Regions from separate parts of the Paenibacillus sp. FSL H8-0104 genome, predicted to be linked through region 1. Evidence: predicted binding sites of a transcription regulator. Region 1 holds the regulator's gene; each other region holds the start of a gene.
The links. The regulator Rex, encoded in region 1, represses fermentation and respiration genes when NADH is low (regulators of the CRP and FNR family bind a similar motif). The targets are predictions, from matches to a motif close to TTGTGAAATATTTCACAA.
Positions count from the first base shown of each region.

Region 2: a site for Rex is predicted at 5,225-5,242, ahead of adhE (bifunctional acetaldehyde-CoA/alcohol dehydrogenase). Genes of this name have one in related genera too.
Region 3: a site for Rex is predicted at 6,144-6,161, ahead of nadA (quinolinate synthase NadA). Genes of this name have one in related genera too.

Region 1 covers NZ_JBBOTC010000001.1:4,285,542-4,293,724, forward strand. Annotated here, with positions in the region: gene NST38_RS18965 (DUF5590 domain-containing protein) at 1-2, opposite strand, end outside; gene NST38_RS18970 (amidohydrolase) at 40-1,347, opposite strand; gene NST38_RS18975 (redox-sensing transcriptional repressor Rex) at 1,334-1,987, opposite strand; gene dinG (ATP-dependent DNA helicase DinG) at 2,207-5,068, opposite strand; gene NST38_RS18985 (tetratricopeptide repeat protein) at 5,211-5,834, opposite strand; gene panD (aspartate 1-decarboxylase) at 5,952-6,335, opposite strand; gene panC (pantoate--beta-alanine ligase) at 6,328-7,224, opposite strand; gene panB (3-methyl-2-oxobutanoate hydroxymethyltransferase) at 7,221-8,099, opposite strand.
Region 2 covers NZ_JBBOTC010000001.1:4,516,305-4,524,487, reverse strand. Annotated here, with positions in the region: gene NST38_RS20135 (sugar phosphate isomerase/epimerase family protein) at 1-871, shown strand, start outside; gene NST38_RS20130 (ThuA domain-containing protein) at 896-1,624, shown strand; gene NST38_RS20125 (winged helix-turn-helix transcriptional regulator) at 1,956-2,252, shown strand; gene NST38_RS20120 (hypothetical protein) at 2,444-3,175, shown strand; gene NST38_RS20115 (hypothetical protein) at 3,373-4,086, shown strand; gene NST38_RS20110 (Crp/Fnr family transcriptional regulator) at 4,176-4,892, opposite strand; gene adhE (bifunctional acetaldehyde-CoA/alcohol dehydrogenase) at 5,323-7,935, shown strand.
Region 3 covers NZ_JBBOTC010000001.1:60,076-68,258, forward strand. Annotated here, with positions in the region: gene NST38_RS00285 (VWA domain-containing protein) at 28-780, shown strand; gene NST38_RS00290 (serine/threonine protein kinase) at 764-1,711, shown strand; gene tilS (tRNA lysidine(34) synthetase TilS) at 1,756-3,195, shown strand; gene hpt (hypoxanthine phosphoribosyltransferase) at 3,248-3,787, shown strand; gene ftsH (ATP-dependent zinc metalloprotease FtsH) at 3,888-5,933, shown strand; gene nadA (quinolinate synthase NadA) at 6,233-7,171, shown strand; gene nadB (L-aspartate oxidase) at 7,207-8,183, shown strand, end outside.

The sequences.
Region 1 (8,183 bases):
AAAAGCCGAACTTCCTTTCCCTATGATGCTGTCCTGCAATTAACGAGCAAGCAGACCATCAAATGCCAATTGAGACTCACGCAAAATGCGTTCTTCATCCAGCGTCAGACATTCGCCATGTTTCACTACTTGTTTTCCATCCACCCATACGTGTTCAACATCTTTGGCAGAAGCCGAGTAAATCGTATGTGAGATCAGGTCTGTATGTGGATAGAAATGTGCCTGTTCAATGTTAAGGGCGATAAAATCAGCCTTCATGCCAACCTGAAGTGCTCCGGTATTATTCAAGAAGATGGATTTGGCACCGTATGACGTTCCGAGTAATAACGCTTCGCCTGCTGGCACTGCCGTCGGGTCACCAGATACACCTTTGTGAATCAATGCAGCCAGTCTCATTTCCTCGAACATATCCAGGTTGTTGTTACTTGCTGGACCGTCTGTTCCGAGTGACACGGTAACTCCTGCTTTCAGCAACGCAGGTACCCGCGCAACACCGGAAGCGAGTTTCAGATTACTTCCCGGGTTATGGGATACAGCCACATCATGGCGGGCCAGAATCTCAATCTCTTCGTCATTCAGATGCACCGCATGTGCAACCAGGGATGGACGAGAGAAAAAGCCCAGTTTCTCCAGATGTGCCACAGGACGCAGTCCATAATCAGCCACGTTCTGCTCGACTTCACGAAGCGTTTCCGACATATGTGTATGAAGGGGAAGGTTTAGGTCGTTCGCGACCTGCACAAGCTTCTCTATGTAGTCAGGAGGGCATGTATATGGGGCGTGTGGCGAGATTACGGTTGTAATGCGACCATCTGCCTGTCCATTCCACTCACGTGCAAACGCTGCCGACTCCTCCAGCTTCCGCAATTGTTCTTCTTCCGAGCACAGCCCGATTACACCACGTGCCAGTGCCGCTCTAACGCCGGATTGCTCCACAACTTTGGCAACTTGATCCATGTGATCGTACATGTCCAGGAAAGCTGTAGTTCCGCCTTTCAACATTTCAAGCACTGATAGCGAAGTTCCCCAATATACATCTTCTGAAGTCATTTTCGCTTCCATCGGCCACATTTTTTCCTGCAACCATACTTGCAATGCAAGATCGTCTCCGTGCCCTCTGAGCAACGACATCGCTGCATGACCATGCGTATTGATCAGACCCGGCAGGAAGAACAGTCCTTTTCCATCCACTTTGGTACAATTTTTGTCTTCATCCGGCAATGTCTCACCAATATGCACAATCTTGTCATTCTCAACAACCATGTATCCTTGGACCACGTTCCATGTTGTGCCGCCTTCATTAACAGCAAATTTGCCATTGTGAATTACCCATCTATTTGTTGTCATCTTCCTCGTCGTCCTTTCCAGTATCCAAGTAATAGGCCAAACTAAGCAGATCTGTTGTAAAGTCAGCATGGTGAATGCGGATATGCGGCGGTGTTTTTAGAATGGTTGGTGCAAAATTAAGGATCGCTTCAATTCCTGATTCAATAAGCTGATCGGCTACATTTTGGGCTTCCGTATCCGGAACCGTGATAATTCCGATGCGAATGTTTTCCATTTTAACCGCTTCCGTCAATTCATCCATTGGTTTTACCGTCAAACTGTTGATTTGACTACCTATCTTCGGTCCATATGCATCAAATACAGCAACAATCTTCATGTTGTCTTTCAGATATGCGTTGTAGTTGGACAAGGCTTGACCGAGGTTACCCGCTCCTACCAGAGCTACATTAATTTGCTGATCGATTTTGAGAATGTGACGAATTTTCTCGATCAAATAGGATACATCATACCCGATCCCTTTACGACCAAAATCACCGAAGTAAGCCAGGTCTTTACGAATTTGGGCCGGATTCAGATCCAGCCTCTGTCCAAGCTCTTGAGAAGAAACAGTAGCCACCTCACGCTGATGCAACTCGTTCAAATAACGCAAGTAAACAGGCAGACGTCGTACCACCGCTTCCGAAATTTTATCCGATTTCATTCTTGCTCCCCCTTACCAAGGCCACGATAAAATAATAGATGAAAAGATGAGCATTCTGTATAAAACTCAAAGATAAACGTGACATTTTATACAGAATGCTCCTTGTAATTTAGGTTATAAGTTCTTACGTGCAACTACTTTAATCGGATACGGAAATATCTAATAAAGTTTAACGCCAAACGATAGTGTCATGCAATGATATAACGAACAAAACAACCATTATTTTTGTTCATTAGCAGGTTTTTCCAACCACTCGGTAATTCGTGGAACCATCTGCTCCGTGAGCATATGCTCCATTTTGGGTCCAGGTAATGAATATAAAAAGAATTTACCATAATACGCTTCAATCACCCGTGTATCATAAACAATGACAATTCCTCTGTCCTTTGCTGTACGTACCAATCGGCCAAATCCCTGTTTGAAACGAATGACCGCTTGTGGCACGGACAGTTTCATGAACGGATTTTTCTTCTGCTCCTGAAGCAACTCACTCTTGGCTTCCACCAACGGATGATTCGGTGGCTGGAACGGCAGTCGCACAATAGCGAGACAAGTTAACGCCTCTCCCGGGATATCTACACCCTCCCAGAAGCTGCTTGTGCCCAGAAGTACCGTTGCTTTGGCATCTTGGAACCTGCGAGTCAATTTGGAACGACTTCCACTGTCAACGCCTTGCCCAAGCAACGAGATGTCGTTGCCAGACAGTGCCTCCTTCAGCGGATCATAGACCTGTCGCAACATCTTGTATGAAGTAAACAGAACCATCATGCGTCCACGCGTAGCAATTGCCGTCTCTGCAAGTGATTGCACCAGCATATTAACAAAGTGCGCATCACCCACACTTCCCTTCACACTCGGGAAATCACGCGGAATCACCAGAAGTGCCTGATCGCGATAGTTGAAAGGTGATGGCAGCATCGACGTTAACAGCCGATTATTCTCAGAGGCTTCCTGTAAGCCAAGCTGCTCAATCATGAACTGGAATGACTTATCTACCGAGAGCGTAGCCGATGTAAGCACAACACTTTTCTTTTTGTCAAAAAATAAATCCTTAAGTTGGGCACTGACATCTACAGGTACGGCATACAGCTGAAGAGATTTACTGCGGAACTGACCGCTGGCTTCCATCCAGTACACCGTTTTGGCGTCATCCATACGCATGAAGAAACGTAGATTCTCCTTCAATGTGGTCAGATCTTTCAGCAATCCTGTAATGTCCGTGATCAGACTATCCGATTGATAATCATCCTGATCCTCTTTCACTTCAAGCAGCAATTTGTCCCCTTTGCGAACCAAATCGCCCAGAGTCACATAAATCTGGTTCTCCAGATCCTGCAACTCCTGCCATTTTGCAGGTTTCTGAGATGCTTTCAGACGCAGTGAAAATTGCCCCGTCTCTCCCGGTGAAGCATCACTTCGTTCAGGCAAGAGACCAAACAAGGCATCGCTCATACGATCCCACAGCTCCTTAACTTCAAGAGCAAGCGGGAACATCTGATCCACCATGGAGCCCCATTGCACCGAATTTTCATGCCCGGAAAACTGCGAACGAAGCATAGGTAGCTGACCATTACGACTGTCTTTAAATAGGCGGGTCAGTGTATGAACCAAGGTGAAATATTTCATATGCATTCCAAGATGTTTACCAGCGACATCCTCCAGATGATGTGCCTCATCGATCACAAGACTCTCATAGGCTGGCAGCAGCTGATGCGCGGCTTTCACATCCGTAAATAATTTGGAGTGATTGGTGATTACGATATCAGACAACCCTGCTTCATGTTTGGCACGATGGTAGAAGCATTTACGGAACCATGGACAGGATCTTCCCAGACATGATTCGGATTCACTCTGTACGGTCTCCCAGAAGTCCCCTCCGCGTCCGCTAAGGTTAAGTTCCTCATCATCTCCGGTTTCGGTCTGCGTAAGCCAGACGATCATCTGAGCAGCTGTGAAATAATCCTCTTTCGGTGTGGCGAATTCACGTTTATTGATTTTGTGTTCAAATTTGCGCAGGCACAGGTAATGTCCACGTCCTTTGAATACAGCAGCCTTAAACGGGAACGGAACCACTTGAGTCAGCATCGGAATGTCCCGCTCTCTCAATTGCTCCTGCAGATTGATCGTATGCGTGCTAACCATAACTTTCTGTTCTTGCTTCACACTTTCGTAAATAGCAGGCAACAGATACCCTAGAGATTTACCGGTACCCGTTCCAGCTTCGATCAAGAGATGTTTCTCTTCATCCAGGGCTTGCCTTACACTGCTGAACATCTGAGTCTGCGCTTCACGCTCTTCGTAATGATCCAGCGTATCCTTCAGGTTCTCCCGAACCTGGTCCATAAACTGTTCGAAGCTTACACCATCGAGGGGGTTAGCCTCCCGCTCATCGCGTGGTGCACCAATATCGGTCCAATCACTTACATTAAGAGCAAGCTGACGATAATAGGTATGTCCGTCCAGATCCTGAATCGGCTCTGCTTCCTTCTCACTGCGCATCCCGTCCAAGAACCAACCCAAGTCACTGTCTTCTGGTGCAAACAGGTCACTGAGGCGCTGAATCGTTATGAGCGGTAATTCCTTTAACTCATCCAGACACTTGAGTAGCACATAGGCTGTCGCCAGTGCATCACTGTCTGCCTGGTGAGGGCGATCATGTTGAAATCCAAATTCGGAAGACACATAACCGAGTTGATAAGAACCCAGTGATGGGAATGTGATCTTCAGAAAATCAATCGTGTCCAGAATGCGGCCAGTGAACGGCAAATAACCGCAACGGTCAAGAGCATTCTGCAAAAAGTGAAAATCAAAAGCGACGTTGTGTCCAACAAGCACCACATCATTAAGCAGCGGAACCATCTCCATCATCATCTCTTCGAGTGAAGGAGCGTCCGCCACATCTGCATCGGTAATACCCGTCAACCCCGAAATAAACGGGGGAATCGGTACACCAGGGTTCACATAAGAACTATATATTTGAGTTATGCTGTAGTCATGATCTATGATGGCAAGTCCGGCCTGTATAATCTCACCGTCGGACTGCGTGCCGGTTGTTTCGAAATCCAATACGGCAAATTTCATTGCAATGTACGGTCCCTTCCATTCCAGTCTATGTTACAGCATAGCAAAAAAAAGGGGATTTGAAAATTAACTAACAAAAAAGCGGTGTCCCCGCCGCTATGCCAAAGGAGGGAACACCGTTTTTTTGTCGCCGAATTCCCGCTTAATGAAGGGTCGTCAGCTGATTAGCATATTGCAATTTTCCCCTGTTCAACCTGCAAGCTTCCATGTTGTACAGTGGTTCGGTCAATGTCGGGTCATACTGAAGGGCCTGTGCAAAGAGTGAACATGCAGCTTCGGGATTCGCAAGCTTGACTTGAATACAGCCCAGGGCGTTACACACAAGCCCTTTCAAGCGAGGTGAACCTTTAAGGTACATGATCTGCTGTAAATGTGTTCCGGCTTCCGCCATTTGTTCCAGATTCAGATACGCCAGCGCCAGGTAAAAACGAGTTAATGCACTCTCCGGATGGTCGGTCACAACCCGGGAGAATTGCATGATCGCCTGCGGATACATCTGTAATTTGAAATAACCCTGACCTCGACTGAAACATTCCAGATGGAGTTCAGGCAGAGCGGTAACAGCTTCCTGTTCCGGTTCAAGGGAAGCAGGCTTATCCATCTCTCGCTCCCTCACCTGGCTCATCTTTTCTTCAAACATCAGCCATTCATCCAGCATTCCGTCACTCATCCGCTTAAGCAAGTTCCACTTTTGCAACAATTCTTGTTTGTTCAGGCCTTCAGCGGAAGGATAGCTCTTGATAATTTCATCTAACATGTCGTTCATTTCTGCGAAAACATGCTGGAACATCGATGCATCCCCACCCTTGAAAAAATGGATTAGTGCAGTGACCTGTACTCATTTTTTGCTTCAAGGGCCGATTTCATTCTCCTTACCAGTCGATTACATAATTGTTGCGTGGACTTCCTGTTTCATCGTTTGTACAGGTTTATTCTGTCCATCTACAAATACAACGGTTGGTTTGTGAGTATTTGCCTCTTCTTGCGACATCATGGCGTAAGAAATGATAATGACGTTATCTCCAGGCTGTACCAGACGTGCAGCTGCGCCGTTAAGACATATGACCCCGCTTCCGCGTGGTCCTGGAATCACATATGTTTCCAGACGTGCACCATTGTTGTTGTTCACAATTTGCACTTTCTCGTTTTCCATCAAGTCGGATGTTTCCATCAAGTCTTCATCTATGGTAATACTACCCACATAGTTCAAGTTGGCTTCCGTTACCGTAGCCCGGTGAATTTTGGATTTCATCAGTGTTCTAAACATGGGACAGTACCTCCGATTTTTGCAACCTTATATTGTCAATCAATCTTGTTTTTCCGAATTTCACCGCAAGTGCAATGAGCAGATCGTCACGGCCTTGAACTTCTTCCTGATCTGTGAGCGGCTCCAGACTTGGAAAAGCCTGAATCTCGGCGTAGTCGATAACGGCAAGCGGTGAGGTTGCAATGTGCTCGCGCAGAATACGACGGATATCTGCGGCTGTAGTAGCTACACCTGTATCTGCGGCTTCCTGAGCTGCACGTAGTGCCTTCGATAGAACCAAGGCCTGTGTGCGCTGTTCTGGGTTAAGGTAGACGTTACGTGAACTGAGGGCAAGGCCATCCTCTTCGCGAACAATCGGACAGGGTACAATTTCTACAGGCATATTCAAATCATTCACCATCTGTTGAATGACCGCAACCTGCTGAGCGTCTTTCATTCCAAAAAATGCACGCTGTGGCTGTACGATGTTGAAGAGCTTGGAGACTACAGTTGTTACCCCGTCAAAATGTCCTGGACGTGAAGCGCCACATAAGCGCTCCGTCAGTTTTGAGACAGATACGGTCGTTTGCGTTGCCTGTGGATACATCTCTTCAACAGAGGGAATAAATACGATATCCACTCCTTGTGAGCGTGCTGTTTCCACATCTCTGGCTTCATCCCGCGGATAGCTGTCAAAATCTTCATTAGGGCCAAATTGAATTGGATTAACAAATATGCTTAATACCACGATATCGCTCTGTTGTCTGGCTGCCTGCATCAAGCTTGCATGACCTTGATGAAGATAACCCATTGTTGGTACAAGACCTACAACAGACGCACTGGACCGAATCGCTTGACGCTTCAAACTTAGTTCCTGTCTTAACTCTGCGATTGTCCGTAATACTTTCATGAGTTACTCGCCACCTTTTCCTTGCGTTGTCCGCCGTACAGTTGATCCAGAACACCATCCGCCGCATTGAATACATGCTCTTCGGCCGGGAACGAACGATCTTTCACTTCTTTCACGTAAGCTTCGATGCTGGTTCTGATTAATGTACCCACATCTCCATAGGTTTTGACAAATCGTTTGGGCGTATACGGAGAGGCGTATTGAACCACATCGTGGAATACCAGTACCTGACCATCACAGCCTCGTCCTGCTCCAATTCCGATGGTAGGGATGGACAGTTCCTCCGAGATCGCCCGTGCAACTTCTTCCGTAACCAGTTCAAGCACAATGCCAAACGCACCTGCAGCTTCCAAGGCTTTGGCTTCGTCCATCAGACGTTTCGCATCCGCTGCATCCTTGCCCTGAATGCGGTAACCACCAATCTGATTAACCGATTGAGGTGTCAGTCCGATATGTCCAAGAACAGGCACGCCTGCTTGCACAACTGCTCTGACGGTGTCCGCTATCTCAACTCCGCCTTCCATTTTAACCGCATGGGCATGCCCCTCTTGCATCAGTCGACGGACACCCTTAAGCGTCTCATCCACGCTGCCATGATACGTCATAAAAGGCATATCAGCCACAATAAACGTCTTCTCAGCACCGCGCACTACGGAACGTGTGTGGTATACCATGTCGTCGATGGTCACCGGAAGCGTCGAATTATAACCCAGTACTACATTGCCGAGTGAATCACCAACCAGGATTAGATCGATACCTGCTTCCTCTGCGAGGAGCGCTGTTGGATAATCGTAAGCCGTGATCATGGTAAGCGGCACGCCATCCTGCTTATATTTTTTCATTTTCACAATATTCAACGCTTGTTTGTTCGCCATTTTTTTCATGGCTCCTTTCTTCTTTTCAAATAAACGCAACAAAAAAAACCTTTTAGTTTTCCACTAAAAAGTCCCGAAAAGTCA
Region 2 (8,183 bases), 230 kb from region 1:
AACAGGCGGACATCCAGGCAATGCACATTGTAAGCCAGATGAGTTGTTAAGCAATCCTACAGCATTGAAAAACTTCAAAAATGCAGTGGAATCACGTGGTTTGACGATCAGTGCACTCAGCTGTCACGGTAACCCGCTACATCCGCAAAAGGATATTGCCAAAGGATTTCACGATGATTTTGTTAAAACGGTAGAACTGGCTGAGAAGCTGGAAGTACCTGTAGTGAATACATTCTCCGGTTGTCCGGGAGACCATGAGGATGCCAAATATCCGAACTGGCCTGTTGCACCATGGCCAAATGACTTCCAGGAGATCCTGAAGTGGCAATGGGAGAACAAAGTGATCCCTTACTGGACAGAGTGGGGTAAATTTGCAGCAGATCGTAACGTAAAAGTTGGATTGGAGCTGCACGGTGGATTCTCCGTTCATACACCAGCAACCTTGCTGAGACTGCGTGAAGCAGCAGGTGAAGTGATCGGAGCCAATCTGGACCCAAGTCACATGTGGTGGCAAGGTATTGATCCGGTTCAGGCAATTCACATCTTGGGACGTGAAGGAGCTATCCATCACTTCCATGCAAAAGATACAACAATTGATCCGGTAAACGTGAACAAACACGGTGTAACGGATATGCAGGACTATACCAATATGCTGGATCGGGCTTGGCAGTTCCGCTCGGTCGGTTATGGACATGATAACAAGACTTGGGCAGATATTATGAGTGCCTTGCGTCTGGTCGGATATGATTATGTAGTAAGTATTGAGCACGAAGACGGTCTGATGTCGGTTGAAGAAGGATTCTCTAAAGCCGTGCAAAATCTCCAGCAAGTATTGATCGAAGAACCGCTGGGCGACATGTGGTGGGTTTAGAGCTACACTAGGGGGAAATTGAATATGATCAACGTCACCATTTGGAATGAATTTGTCCATGAGAAAATTCACGATGAAGTAAGGGAAGTCTACCCGGATGGTCTGCATCGAGCACTGGCTGACGGACTTGGCGGCGAAGGCTTTGCTATTCGTACAGCTACACTGGATCAGCCTGAACACGGATTAAGTGATGAAGTGCTGAATTCCACAGATGTGCTCATATGGTGGGGACATATGGCACATGATCGCGTAAGCGATGAGATCTCACAGAAGGTTGCGCAGCGAGTGCTGAACGGCATGGGGATGATTGTGCTCCATTCAGGTCATTTCTCCAAACCATTCAAAGCGCTGATGGGAACAAGCTGCGATCTGAAGTGGCGTGTAGCTGACGAGCAGGAAATTGTATGGTGTGTTAACCCATCTCATCCGATTGCGGATGGCATCGAAGGCAAGATTGTATTGGAAAAAGAAGAGATGTACGGTGAATTCTTCGATATTCCAGTACCGGATGAACTGGTGTTTGTGAGCAACTTCCAGGGTGGGGAAGTATTCCGGAGCGGATGTACGTTCCGGCGTGGTGAAGGTAAAATCTTTTATTTCCGACCAGGTCATGAGACGTATCCGACCTATTACAAACCGGAAATATTAAGAGTGATCAGCAACGCTGTGAAATGGGCATATCCTGCCCGCAGCTTTAAGCCGGAATTTGGCAAGAGCGAACCTGTAAGACCATTTGGTGGCGTGCTGGTCTAATTCACTAACTCAATCGTGTAATGGAAATTATAAGTTTTATTCAAAAAGAACCCTTCTCCGAGTCATTGATGACTGTGGCAGTTGGGTTCTTTTTGGGTAAGATAGTACTATGGGGAAGTTATACGATATTTCCCATGGTGACGACGTAGCGTGTAATGTATACTGGGATGTATGATCCATTTTGGATGATATGCTTCTAAAATTTAAACTTTTTAGTTGCAGGCGTTTTCTTTGAAGCTTAAATATGTTATTATGAAATATACTAACAAAATGTAAGTTGATTTGAGTGATCTCTAAAGAGGTGATTAATGTGGAAGGTCAAGACTTGCGGATGTGTCCGCGTTTTGAGACGGCGTTTTCTTTTTTGGGCAAGCGCTGGAATGGTTTAATTATTCAAACGTTGATGAGTGGTTCGAAGCGATTCAAGGATATTTCCAATCTGATTCCATCCATGAGTGATAAGATGTTATCCGAACGGATGAAAGATCTGGAGAGTGAAGGTATTCTGGTTCGTCACGTCTATCCCGAGACGCCAGTTCGTATTGAATATGAACTGACGGATAAAGGTAGAGCGCTCCAGCCTGTCATGAATCAAATTCAAGACTGGGCTGAGCAGTGGGTTGAGTAACGTATAAGCATCACCCACTTTCGTTACATGAGTGACATAGACTCCTGATTTCCGTGGAAATCAGGGGTTTTTGTCTTCATTATTAGGTGGATCGGCGTTTTTCTCTTAGGCTATGCACATGTTGTCATGAGTTGTAGTATAATCTATAGAAAATGGCCACAGACGGCCGGAGCGAAGGAGGCCCACTTGTCATGAGAGAAGAAAGCTTATCCCGTGAAGTACGCTACGGCAAAAAAGATATTGCGGAACTTGAGAGCGCATCCATTCAGGTACATCTAATCTACAAAAAAGCTGCGGAGTTGTTTAAGCGCACAGCATATTCGCGTTCGGTTAAAGATGATTTTGCCGAAGTGAATACGCATTCTGTGAACAGCGATGGTCCGAAATTAGCTCCGGCGGTGCTGCAAAAATGGATTCAAACGTCCAGGGGCTGGAAGTGTATCGGATGTGAGCTGGGACAACCTGATTCAACGATGTCTCAGATGGAAGAAACAATCCATGGAAAGCAATTGGTTCTGGATGTGGGAGAAGGTCGATTGGTTCAGGCAGAAATGCTGATTCAGGCGGTTGTCTGGTCTCAATATGAGAAGATTCGAATGTTTGCACCATGGCTTGGTGATGAACCCTTTTATAGCGTGCAGGAACTGGATGTCATTGCCCGTTATATTGTGCCTACCTATTTCTCGGAACGGCCTTTGCATGAGCAAGGCAAGGTATTCAAGGTACATCAACAATATGGGCAGATTCCGTTGTATCAGGAGTATGTAGATGCACCTACATTTTGCGTACAGGTGGATGGTGGATTGCTTGAAGGGCGATTGCTGACAGGTGTATATGTATCTGAGGAGCAGTTCTTCGGGCTTAATCCATATCTGAAAGATGGCGATGGAGGACGGACATACATGCAGGCTAGTGTCCAATGATAACGTAACCAATGAGAACATAAAAATGATATAGATTGGAGAGCCTGTGTGCAGGCTCTCTTTCTTGTACAAGCCTTATTTGGAGGCGGTACCCTATAAAAGTAACGGCTTTGACACTTTTTTTTGCCGAAAGTTGTGCCATAATAGAGGTTATGGACAACAGGGTGAATGATTTTACGCAGGGTGGTGTTACCTACATGATGAAGAAAATCCCCGGTTACATAGGTGTATGTTTGCTCCTACTGGCGATCTTGGCTGGTTGTAGTGAGACACAGCCTTCTGAGCAGCCAATTGTCAAGGAGACAGAAACAGCGAATACAATCACAGTGGCTGTAGATGGCAGTACGTTTTTGCCTGATGCAACAAAGTCCATTAAGCGAGATTTTAGTGAGGGTTTGACACTCAAAAAAGCATTACTCAATAGCGGACTGGTTGATTTTACGGCAGATGGCAAGCGGATTCAATCCGTCGGTGAAGTTTCTCTGGATTCTTCGCTTAGCTGGGCTGTCAAATTGAATGGCAAGGATATTGAACAGGAAGATTGGGACATGGAACTTCATGCCAAAGATGAAGTGATCATTTACGTGAAAGCCGCTGACAGTGGGGGGGATGGCGTTGCATATCAGACAACGTTACTCAAGGTTAGCGGTGGAAACATTATGCCAACCCTTAATCGTCAATATGCCGGCGTCTACGTTCAGGAGTGCACAGTTCGTGATGTGTTGAAGTCGAGCGGCATTGTAAGAATGTCGGAGAATAACAAATTTGTCGTTTCGGTCGAGAATGTCACGCCTCGTATGAATGAGCGGTGGGTCATTATGGTGAATGACAAAGAATTAATGGAAAATGGTCTGGACATGAAATTGAATCCACGTGATGCGGTAAAGCTTGAATTGACCAATGCATCCTAAGTATACCAAGAAGCCCAATCTCTTTTTAGAGAACTGGGCTTTTTTTCATTAAATATATATAAGCAATATCCGATTATCATAGTCAAATGTTAAATACGACAGATCTCGTTCGGGCAAAGCTCACAGTGACAGATTCCTTGCAGCATCTTCAGATCTTTGATGACAATCATGCCATTGTCATATTCAATCCCATCTTTCTTACGCAGATCGCTTAACATGCGGTTTACACTTTCACGAGTGGCTCCAATCATATTGGACAGGTCCGTATGGGTAATTTTTTTGTGAATAATGACATGCTCTCCATGAGGCTCACCATACGAATTCGACAACCGAATGAGGGTGGAGCAAAGTGCACCCGGTTTGCCATATAACATGAGATCCCGGAATTTGGTCTGTGTCAACCGGTGGTGGATGCCCATCCATTTCATAAAATCGATCGCGAAGTCACAATGCTGGCAGATTAACATTTCCAGGTCTTTATGTTCCAGTACACCGATCTCACTGTCCTCCAATACTTCCGCTGAGAAGCTGTGTTTAGAGCCAAAGAAGGGATCAGCCTGCCCAATCATATCACCGGATTGATACATGTACATGATCAGTTCCTTGCCTTCATCCGTGGATTTGGTGATCTGGGCACGGCCCCGTTTCATATAATAAAGTTTGTCAGAGATGTCGCCTTCCCAGTACAGATGTGTACCTTCCGGATAGGTTCTATCTTTCATGGTAACCAGCAGATGGTTGAAATTTGCTTCCGAGAAACAGTTAGTATTACCGCGCTTTTCCAGTACAGTTGTTAGTTCTCTCATAAGTCTATCTCCCCTTTATGTCCATCGGACGACCTTCTGTAGTAAGCAGTAGCCTCCGAGGTTCGCCGCAAACCGTTGCCGTCCTGATCAGGGTCATCTCGGCCGGGAGGAAGGACGGTACAAATTGCGGTGGTTCAATTTTTAAGTTCAGTATATACCTAATCTTACCGTTTGAGGGGGAAGGAAAGGGGGCAAAAATGACGAAATTTCAAACATTGTGATAAAATTCACTTTTAATGGAGAGGATGAATTTTACAGCTCTATATTTTAAATAGGAAGTGAAAATGGTCGTATGAAGGACACTACAAAACTTAAATTAAATTTGTTATACTTTGTGAAAAAAATCACATAATTAAGTTTATTGTCATGTTACGATGTGAATGTAAACGAGAGAGACAAACTAATACGAACCTTTAGGAGGATGAGGGAGATGGCTGTAAAGAACGAAGTCGCCCCAGCAAAAGAACCGACAGCAGGTCAGTATATTCAAACGTTAATCGACAAAGCGAATAAAGCACACGCCGCATTCATGAAGATGGACCAGAAGCAGATTGACCGGATTGTGCAAGCAATGGCGCTTGCGGGTCTGGATAAACACATGATGCTCGCCAAGATGGCCGTAGAAGAAACAGGCCGCGGAGTATATGAGGATAAAATCACCAAAAATATATTTGCAACAGAATATGTGTACCACAGTATCAAGTACGATAAAACCGTAGGTGTGATTGAAGATAACGAGTATGAAAGCTTCCAAAAAATTGCGGAGCCGGTCGGCATCATCATGGGTATTACACCAGTTACCAACCCAACATCAACGACGATGTTTAAAGCATTGATTTCCATCAAGACGCGTAACCCGATCATCTTTGGTTTTCACCCATCTGCACAGAATTGTAGCCGGGAAGCTGCCAAAATCCTGCTGGAAGCGGCTGTGAAACATGGTGCACCAGCAGATTGCATTCAGTGGATTGATGATCCTTCCATGGATCGTACAAACGAACTGATGAATCACAATGATGTGGCTCTCATTCTGGCAACAGGCGGATCAGGCATGGTACGTGCAGCGTACAGCTGTGGTAAACCTGCACTGGGCGTAGGACCGGGTAACGTACCTTGCTTTATCGAGAAAAGCGCGGATATCAATCAGGCAGTAACGGATTTGATCCTGTCCAAGTCTTTCGATAACGGCATGATCTGTGCTTCCGAGCAAGCGGTCATCATTGAAGAACCGATCTTTGATCAAGTGAAGAAAAAAATGATTGCAAATGGCTGTTACTTTGTTAACAAAGATGAAGCAGCAAAATTGACAGCAGGTGCGATTAATACCGAGAAATGTGCGGTGAACCCGGCGATTGTTGGTCAATCTGCGGTAAGCATTGCGAAGTTGTGCGGTATTGAAGTTCCAGCAGGCACCAAAATTCTCGTGGCCGAGATTGAAGGGGTAGGTACCAAATTCCCATTGTCGGCTGAGAAATTAAGCCCGGTACTGGCTTGTTACAAAGTTAAAACGGCAGCAGAGGGCATTGAACGTGCAGCAGAAGTGGTTGCTTTTGGCGGCATGGGTCACTCCTCGGTTATCCACTCCACAAATGAAGAAGTGATCGGCAAATTCGCAGATCGTCTGCAAACTGGACGGATTATTGTGAACTCACCATCCACACATGGTGCCATCGGGGATATCTACAACACAAACATGCCGTCATTGACACTGGGATGCGGATCATACGGACGTAACTCGACTTCTTCCAACGTAACCGCTGTGAACTTAATCAATGTGAAAAGGGTGGCTCGCCGTACCGTGAATATGCAATGGTTCAAAGTGCCGAACAAAGTCTACTTCGAAAAAGGGGCAACGCAGTATCTTGCCAAAATGCCTGACATCACACGTGTGGCGATTATTACGGATGCCATGATGGTGAAGCTTGGATATGTTGAAAAGGTAGAACACTATCTGCGTCAACGCCAAATGCCAGTAGCGATCGAAGTGTTCTCCGATGTTGAGCCAGATCCATCCACAACAACGGTAGATCGTGGAACCGAAATGATGCGCCGCTTCCAACCAGACTGCATTATCGCACTCGGCGGTGGATCACCGATGGATGCTGCCAAAGCCATGTGGTTGTTCTATGAATATCCGGACACGGACTTCAACGATCTGAAACAAAAATTCATGGATATCCGCAAACGGATCTACAAATATCCACGTCTCGGCGTAAAAGCGAAATTTGTAGCGATCCCAACAACATCCGGTACAGGTTCTGAAGTGACATCGTTCGCGGTTATCACAGATAAAAATCAAGGTAACACCAAATATCCATTGGCCGACTATGAGCTGACACCAGACGTAGCGATTGTCGATCCGGAGTTCGTATACTCCCTGCCGAGAACAGCCGTTGCAGATACAGGCATGGACGTACTGACGCATGCGATTGAAGCTTATGTATCTGTTATGGCAAATGATTACACGGATGGACTTGCGATCAAAGCAATCCAACTGGTATTCCAATACCTGGAGCAATCGGCACTGCAAGGAGATAAACTGGCACGTGAGAAAATGCATAATGCTTCCACGATTGCAGGTATGGCGTTTGCCAACGCATTCCTGGGCATCAACCACAGCTTGGCGCACAAATGGGGCGGTCAGTATCACACCGCACACGGACGCACAAATGCAATCCTGATGCCACACGTCATTCGTTACAACGCGAAAAAACCGACCAAATTTGCATCGTTCCCGAAATATTCACACTTTGTAGCAGATGAGCGGTATGCCGAAATCGCCCGCATCTTGGGATTGCCTGCTCGCACGACAGAAGAAGGTGTTACCAGTCTCATCAATGCCATCCGTAACCTGAACAAAATCTTGGGCATTGAAGAATCGTTCCAGGAAATCGGATTTGATGCCAAAGACTTCGAAGCACATGTAGATTATCTGGCAGACCGTGCCTTCGAAGACCAATGTACAACCGCTAATCCGAAGTTACCGCTGGTAACTGAACTGGCTGATGTATACCGCAACGCTTTCTACGGAAAGTTTGAATAAAGAATCTAGAACGAAGCGTGCCTTACGGCAAGAAGATCAGGGTTCCCCGAGAGGGGAGCCCCGATTGCCGTCTTTCACACAATAACGAGAGGGCAGAAAAACAAAAGAGCGAAGCGTCTGTTTTTCAGGGTATATTCTAAGATTTGATTTGCTCCGAGCATAGAGGAGCAAAAGCGTTCTAGAGAGGTTACACGGAATCCGTGACATGACTGTTTGAGCCAGATGTTCACACAATAACGAAGAGGGCA
Region 3 (8,183 bases), 4.2 Mb from region 1:
GAGTAACGAATAACGGAGGGATATCGGATGAAGCAAATCTTATTGATCACCGACGGTTGTTCCAATGTAGGACCAAGTCCGGTGCTGGCAGCGGCCGAAGCACAGGAAGAGGGGATTACGGTTAATGTGGTTGGCGTGATTGATTATGGAACCATTGGTGAGCTGGGTAGCCGGGAGATTGAGGATATTGCCAGAGCCGGAGGTGGAATCAGCCAAATTGTAGGTACACGTCAGCTTGCCCATACGATGCAGATGATGACAAGAAAAACGGTGGTTCAGACCATTCAGCAGGCGGTTAATAGAGAGTTAACACAAATTTTGGGAGAGAAGGAGCCCAAAACGGTAACCGATCTGGAGCCTGCACAACGCGCCCGGGTCGTGGAAGTGATGGATGATATGGCTGAAACTACAGCCTTACAGGTTATATTGCTAATAGACGTCAGTGCCAGCATGAAGCCCAAACTGGCTGCGGTAGAAGAAGGCATTCGCGATTTAATGTTGAGTTTGCAGGCGCGTATAGGTCAAAGCAAGCTTTCCGTATTTCATTTTCCGGGACGACACAGTGGAGAAGATGCGGTAATGGATATTGACTGGACAACGGATCCAGGCCGTGTTCGGTCCTTGTTTGGAAGGTTGCAGATGAAGGGTGCAACGCCGACAGGTCCTGCAATTCAGAAGGTGATTGATTTTTACCGTTATGGTACACTGGAGAAACAGCAGGAAATAGAAGGGAACTATCGCATTGAAAGAGAAGGGATGCTCGGTGACAACGTTGTCTGACGCCTCTTTCCCACCAGGAACAGTGGTTACAGGGAAATGGAATCGCAGTCGTTACACGATTCGGAAGCTACTGGGCAAAGGAGCTAATGGCATCGTTTTTCTTGTCCAACGGGGTGAAAATGGCAAACACTACGCGTTAAAAATGGGATTTGATCCGGTTGATCTGCAATCGGAAGTCAATGTGCTCAAATCTTTTCAACTACAGCGTAATCATGAGGCCCTTCGGCAGAGCGGCATTCCTTCCTATCTTAAAGATGTGGATGATTATGCCGTTCGTGGCCGGGATATTCCCTTTTATGTGATGCGTTACGTTAGAGGTGAGGCACTTCATCACTTTATTCGGCGTCAGGGGACAGACTGGACACTTCTGGTGGGACTTAGACTCTTGCAGAAGCTGGCACAATTGCATCAGGCGGGATGGGTGTTTGGTGATCTCAAACCTCAGAATGTGTTGGTATCCGACTATGGGCAGGTGGAATTGATCGACTACGGCGGAGTTACGTCGATTGGTCGAAGCGTCAAACAGTTCACCGAATGGTATGATCGGGGCTTCTGGAATGCAGGCAGCCGTACGGCAGATGGTACCTATGATGTATTTGCATTTGCATTATTATTGATTCATGTACTTGAAGCAGACGCGCTCAAGGCACTGGCGGCCGAAGGATTACCGCAACTGCGAAGTGTGAATCAGCTCGTAGCGCTGGTGGAGCGCAGTGAACGACTGGGTCCTTTTCGCAATTGGACGACTCAGGCATTACGAGGTCAGTTTCGTGATGCAGGTCATGCGGCACAAGGGTGGAAGGAAATGATGGCACGCCCCACGCCTCTCCGCCGTCGTTCCAAAAGTACAACACCGCGCTGGCTTATGAACGCATTCGCTGTATCTGTGATATTACTTATTGGAGTGCTCATCTATGCACTACTTTTCTGATCTGTGAGAGTGCATATACATAACGCAAGGAATGAGGAACAGGTATGGAGGCTTTACGCTGGAACATGCTGGTGAAGAACGTGCTGGATGCAGCGGAAGAGCATCAGTTATGGGTTCCCGGGAATCGGATTGTCGTCGCAGTATCGGGCGGGCCGGACTCGGTAGCTTTTTTGCATATCATGCACGAGATCAGCAAGCGGCATGTGCCACTTGAATTGATCTGTGCCCACGTGCATCATGGCTTCCGGAGTGAATCTGATGATGAAGCGGAGAAAATGATGGAACTGGCACAACAGCTTGGTATTACATTTGAATGGACCAAGGCCGATGTACCTTCATATATGGAGTTGACGGGTCAAGGACCACAGGAAGCAGCCCGCAACAAGCGATATGCCTTTTTGCACGAAGTGGCTTCCAAATATAATGCGGCAAGCATCGCTTTGGCACATCATGCGGATGATCAGGCAGAGACGGTCATGCTTCATTTGCTTCGTGGAACCGGCTTGTCGGGACTCTCAGGAATGAAGTTTAAAAGACGAGAAAAAAATGTGGAACTTATTCGTCCATGCCTTCGTATAAACAAGACAGACCTTGTAGAAGCTTGTAATACCCAGGGTTTTATGTATTTCAATGATGAGAGCAACGCCCTGCGTAAATATCGGCGTAATGCCATTCGCTTGGATGTGCTTCCTTTTTTGGGGCAGTATAATGGACAACTCACGCCGTCATTGAATCGGCTTGCCGAAATTGTGGGTGATGAAGACGATTTCATGGAGCAGAGTGCATATGACACATACAGGTGTCTAGTGCAGGTGAACGGCGGAAGGCAAACCTTTGAGGTGCCTTCCTTCTTGAAGTTACATGTCGCTTTACAACGAAGGTTGATTAAACTAATATTGAATTATCTGCCTTTGGACAGTGATTTTGTCGACTTTACCCGTATAGAAACCATTCGGCGCAAGGTCATGGAGACCCATGTGACGACCTGGAGCCTGGATATAGGACAGACACTCGCCTGCACTCGGGAGTATAATCTGATTTCTTTTGGCATACGGACGGACGTACAGGATCAATCTTACGAGTATCGTCTTGCGCAATGGAGTGGAACTTATGAGCTTTCACTCACCCCAATTAACCGGTATATTCGGTTGATGACGGTGAGTCCCGAGGACTATCATGTACCGGAATCGGCGGATCAAGCCGCGTTTGATGCGGATCAACTGCTTATGCCGCTGGTTGTGCGTTCACGGTTACCTGGAGATACCATGAAAGTGATGGGATTAAACGGAAGCAAAAAGGTGAAAAGTATTTTCATCGATGAGAAAATCCCCCTATTTGTCCGTCCACGTATTCCTGTGGTATGTGATGGAGCAGGTCATATCATCTGGTTACCGGGTGTTCGACGGTCCAATGTGGCTCCTGTCAGGGAGGGCACTTCCGCAATCCTGTACATGACTGTAGGCGATTCAGCGATTCAGGGGTAGTGGTTATGGTTCAGGTAAGGCTTTCATAGTATAACTTAGGAGGTTCGCACAGTTGCAGAACGACATTCAGGAAGTATTGATCAGTGAAGAAGAAATTCAGAGTAAAGTCAAGGAATTAGGCGCAACACTAAGTGCCGAATATGCAAATCGCAATCCTTTGGTCATTTGTGTGCTCAAGGGTGCGTTTATATTTATGGCTGATTTGGTTAAAAACATAACGGTACCTGTTGAAATGGATTTCATGGCGGTATCCAGTTACGGCGCTTCCACCAAGTCATCAGGTGTTGTCAAAATCATTAAGGATCTGGATGTATCCGTAGAAGGACGGGAAGTTCTGATTGTCGAAGATATTATCGACAGCGGACTTACACTCAGCTATCTGATTGAACTGCTAGAAAACCGCGGTGCCGAATCGGTGCGTGTGGTTACGCTGTTCGACAAGCCTTCAGGCCGTAAAGTTGAGTTGGAAGCTCATTACACAGGCTTTGACATTCCTGACGCGTTCATCGTTGGTTACGGTTTGGATTTTGCGGAGAAGTACCGGAACCTGCCCTATATCGGGATTTTGAAGCCGGAAGTCTATAGTAGCTAATATCCTGCCCGACCCAAGCCTTGAGCTGTTCTTGGCTTCTGTTGAGAAGCCATGTCGGGCTATGTTAAAATAATTAAAGTGTCTCGAGAGGAGGTAGGGGATGAATCGGTTCATCCGGAATTCTGGTTTTTATTTGATTCTTTTTTTAGTTGTGGTGGGGATAGTCCAGTTCGTCAGCAATGGCGGCGAAGCCACCGATAATCCTAGATATGATCAGTTGCGTGCAGCGATCAAAGCCAACAATGTCTCTGAATTGACGGTTCAATTCAACGGTCAAACGTATCTCGTGACCGGTCAATACAAGAAGGCACCTGATGGCGCCAAATCAGAAAATTTCTCAACGTATATTCCTCCTACGGATGAGGCAATTAGTGAGCTTGTAGCTGCAAGTGAAACTAACAATTTCCAATATCATCAGGAGCCAATGAAAGGTGACAGCATCTGGTTGACGTTGCTGACTTCCTTTATTCCTTTGATCATTATGTTCCTGCTGTTCTTCTTCCTGTTTAATCAGGCTCAAGGCGGCGGCGGTAAAGTAATGAACTTTGGTAAAAGCCGTGCTCGTCTCTACAACGAAGAGAAGAAGCGGGTTACATTTGAAGATGTTGCGGGTGCTGACGAAGAGAAACAGGAACTTGTTGAGGTTGTAGACTTCCTCAAGGACCCTCGTAAATTCGCAGCAGTAGGTGCGCGGATTCCTAAGGGCGTATTGCTCGTAGGGCCTCCAGGTACCGGTAAAACATTGCTCGCTCGTGCCGTAGCCGGTGAAGCGGGTGTACCATTCTTCACTATTTCAGGTTCCGACTTCGTGGAAATGTTTGTCGGTGTCGGTGCATCACGTGTTCGTGATTTGTTTGAAAATGCGAAGAAAAATGCCCCATGTATCATCTTTATCGATGAGATTGATGCTGTAGGACGTCAGCGTGGTGCTGGTCTCGGTGGTGGTCACGATGAACGTGAACAGACACTCAACCAGTTGCTCGTTGAGATGGACGGATTCGGAGTTAATGAAGGTATTATCATCATTGCCGCAACGAACCGTGCAGATATTTTGGACCCTGCCTTGTTGCGTCCAGGACGTTTTGACCGTCAAATTACGGTTGACCGCCCTGATGTAAGAGGTCGTGAAGCTGTCCTGAAAGTACATTCCCGTAATAAACCACTGACCAAAGATGTGAAGATGGATATTATCGCGAAGCGTACAACAGGTTTCTCTGGTGCGGATTTGGAGAATCTCTTGAACGAAGCGGCATTGCTTGCAGCGCGTCGTAACCGTAAAGATATTTCCATGAAGGAAGTTGACGAAGCGATTGACCGTGTCATCGTTGGTACGGAGAAGAAAAGCCGTGTCATCAGTGATCGCGAGAAACGAATCGTTGCTTATCACGAAGCAGGTCATACCATTGTTGGATACTTCCTCGAACATGCTGATATGGTACATAAAGTGACCATTATTCCGCGCGGACGTGCGGGTGGATATGTAATCATGTTGCCAAAAGAAGACCGTATGCTGGTTACCAAGCAGGAATTGCTGGATAAAGTAACCGGACTTCTCGGGGGTCGTGTAGCTGAAGAATTGTTCATCGGAGAAATTGGTACTGGTGCATACAGTGACTTCCAGCAAGCGACAGGTATTGTTCGCAGCATGGTTATGGAATACGGTATGAGTGAGAAATTGGGACCTATGCAATTCGGAAGTTCACAAGGACAGGTATTCCTTGGTCGGGATATCGGTCATGAACAGAATTACTCAGATTCCATTGCTTACGAGATTGATCAGGAAATGCAACGCTTTATCAATGACTGTTATGAGAAGTGTAAGGACTTGCTTGTTAAACATTCAAAAGAGATGCACCTGATCGCTCAGACTTTGCTTGAGGTTGAGACTTTGGAAATGGATCAGATCAAGCAATTGATCGAAACAGGTTCTTTGACTCCAAAAGCAGAGAATGACAATGATGGTGAAGGCACGCCAACTGAAGGCGGAGAGCCAATCATCGACACCATCGGTGATGTGCGTGTTCGTATTCAAGGTAAAGATGAAACGCCTGAGCCACCAGCCGGAGATATTCCAAACGAAGCTCCGAATCTGGAAAAGGGTAATAACAATAACCCGGATGATGGCGGAACTAAGCCAACGTCTTAATGCATAATACATCTGGCTATGATAGCAGGTGAAATCAAGAGAGCCCTCGGGGCTCTCTTTTTTTATCCATTATTTTAAAAGAGGATAGATAAAGATAAACGGGAGTTAGATGGCGAACCAGTTAGCAAACAGGTGGTTACAGCGCTGTTCCGGGCCTTTTTCATTTATTGACAGAGTCGTGAACGTTGTGTAAATTAGTTGTTAAACCGCTTGTGATTCGTTTCTCAAGCGAAGATAACGACTTAGGTTAGCCCACGAAACAGCGCATGACGCTGTCCCGATAAAGGAGAGGATCACAGGTGGAAGCTCTGGCTTTAGAGCGCAAGGCTGAGATGAACCGCGAGCTGCGTGAGCGGCTTATGGTGTTGAAAAAGGAACGTAATGCCATTATTCTTGCCCATTATTATCAACGTGACGAAGTACAGGAGGTTGCCGACTTCCGTGGAGATTCATTTCTGTTAGCCCAGAAGGCAGCACAGACAGATGCGGATGTGATCGTTTTCTGTGGTGTTCATTTTATGGGTGAAAGCGCTAAAATTCTTGCGCCAAATAAAACAGTTATTATCCCGGACGAACGTGCGGGCTGCCCAATGGCAGATATGGTGAATGTGGATGGACTACGCAAATTAAAAGCACAACATCCTAATGCCAAGGTGGTTACGTATATCAATTCCTCGGCTGAGATCAAAGCAGAGACTGACATCTGTTGTACATCAGCGAACGCAGTCCGGGTTATTCAATCGGTGGATTCCGACGAAATTATCTGGGTACCGGATAAAAACCTGGGACATTATGTGCAGCAGCATACAGACAAGAAAATGATTATCTGGGAAGGTTACTGCAACACTCACGATATGCTTACAGTCAAAGATGTGGTGGAGATGAGAGCCAAGCATCCAAATGCAGAGTTTGTTGTCCATCCAGAGTGTCGCCCTGAGGTTGTAGAAATGGGTGATTTTGTAGGCAGCACAACAGCTATTCTGGAGTATTGCAAAAATTCATCAGCGAAGGAATTTATCGTAGGTACCGAAGATGGTACAGGATATCAGCTTCGTCTGGATAGCCCGGATAAACAGTTCCACTTTGCTACCAAGTTCCTCGTATGTCCCAACATGAAGGTGAACAACTTGAAGAAACTGGTGAAATGCCTGGAAACGATGAAGCCGCAAATCTACGTGCCACCGGCCGTTGCCGACAAAGCCAGAGAATCACTAGAGCGTATGTTGTTGGTAAAATAGGATGCGCTACTCTTGCTCCAAGACAGGTGAATAACATGATACCGCAATATTTAGTTGATTTTGATCTGTCTGCCCTACCCATGGTAGAGACGGATGTACTGGTTATAGGCTCAGGGATTGCTGGTTTGTTTACTGCCATTAAGGCAAGTGAACAACAACGTGTATTAATGATCACGAAGAAGTCATTACTTGAAAGTAACACCAGATATGCGCAGGGAGGAATTGCTGCGGTTATTGCTGAGGATGATTCACCTGCTTACCACTTGCAGGATACACTTGTAGCAGGAGCGGGCTTATGCCGCTCCGAAGCGGTAGAGGTATTGGTGAATGAGGGGCCGGACGGAGTGAAGGAACTGATTCGTTTGGGTACTTTATTTGATCTGGAGAACGGCGAGTTGGCGTTGACGCAGGAAGGTGCGCATAGCCACCGCCGTATTTTGCATGCCAACGGAGATGCAACAGGATATGAGATTGTACGTGCGCTTGCTGTTGAAGTGAATGAGCATCCCGGGATTGAAGTTTGGGATGAGCATTTTGTTGTTGACCTAATTACGGATCGAGATCGAGGGGAATGCATTGGCGCTCTGGTTCAGAAGGATGACGGATCGCAAGTGTTCGTGAAGGCACAGGCAACCGTTCTTTGTTCTGGTGGGGCAGGACAACTGTACCGATACACGACGAATCCGGATGTAGCTACTGCCGATGGTGTAGCCATGGCTTATCGGGCTGGGGCTATTGTTCGTGACATGGAATTTATCCAATTCCACCCCACCTCTCTATGTTACCCTGGGGCCCCGCGTTTCCTTGTGTCAGAAGCCGTACGCGGCGAAGGAGCATATTTGCGCAATGTGAAGGGTGAGCGCTTCATGGATCGTTATCATGCCCAGCTTGAGCTGGCCCCACGCGATATCGTGGCACGAGCGATTGTTAGTGAGATGGAGTCTACCAACAGTACCTTTGTGTACCTGGACATTACACATGAACAGCCAGAGATGATCAAGCATCGGTTCCC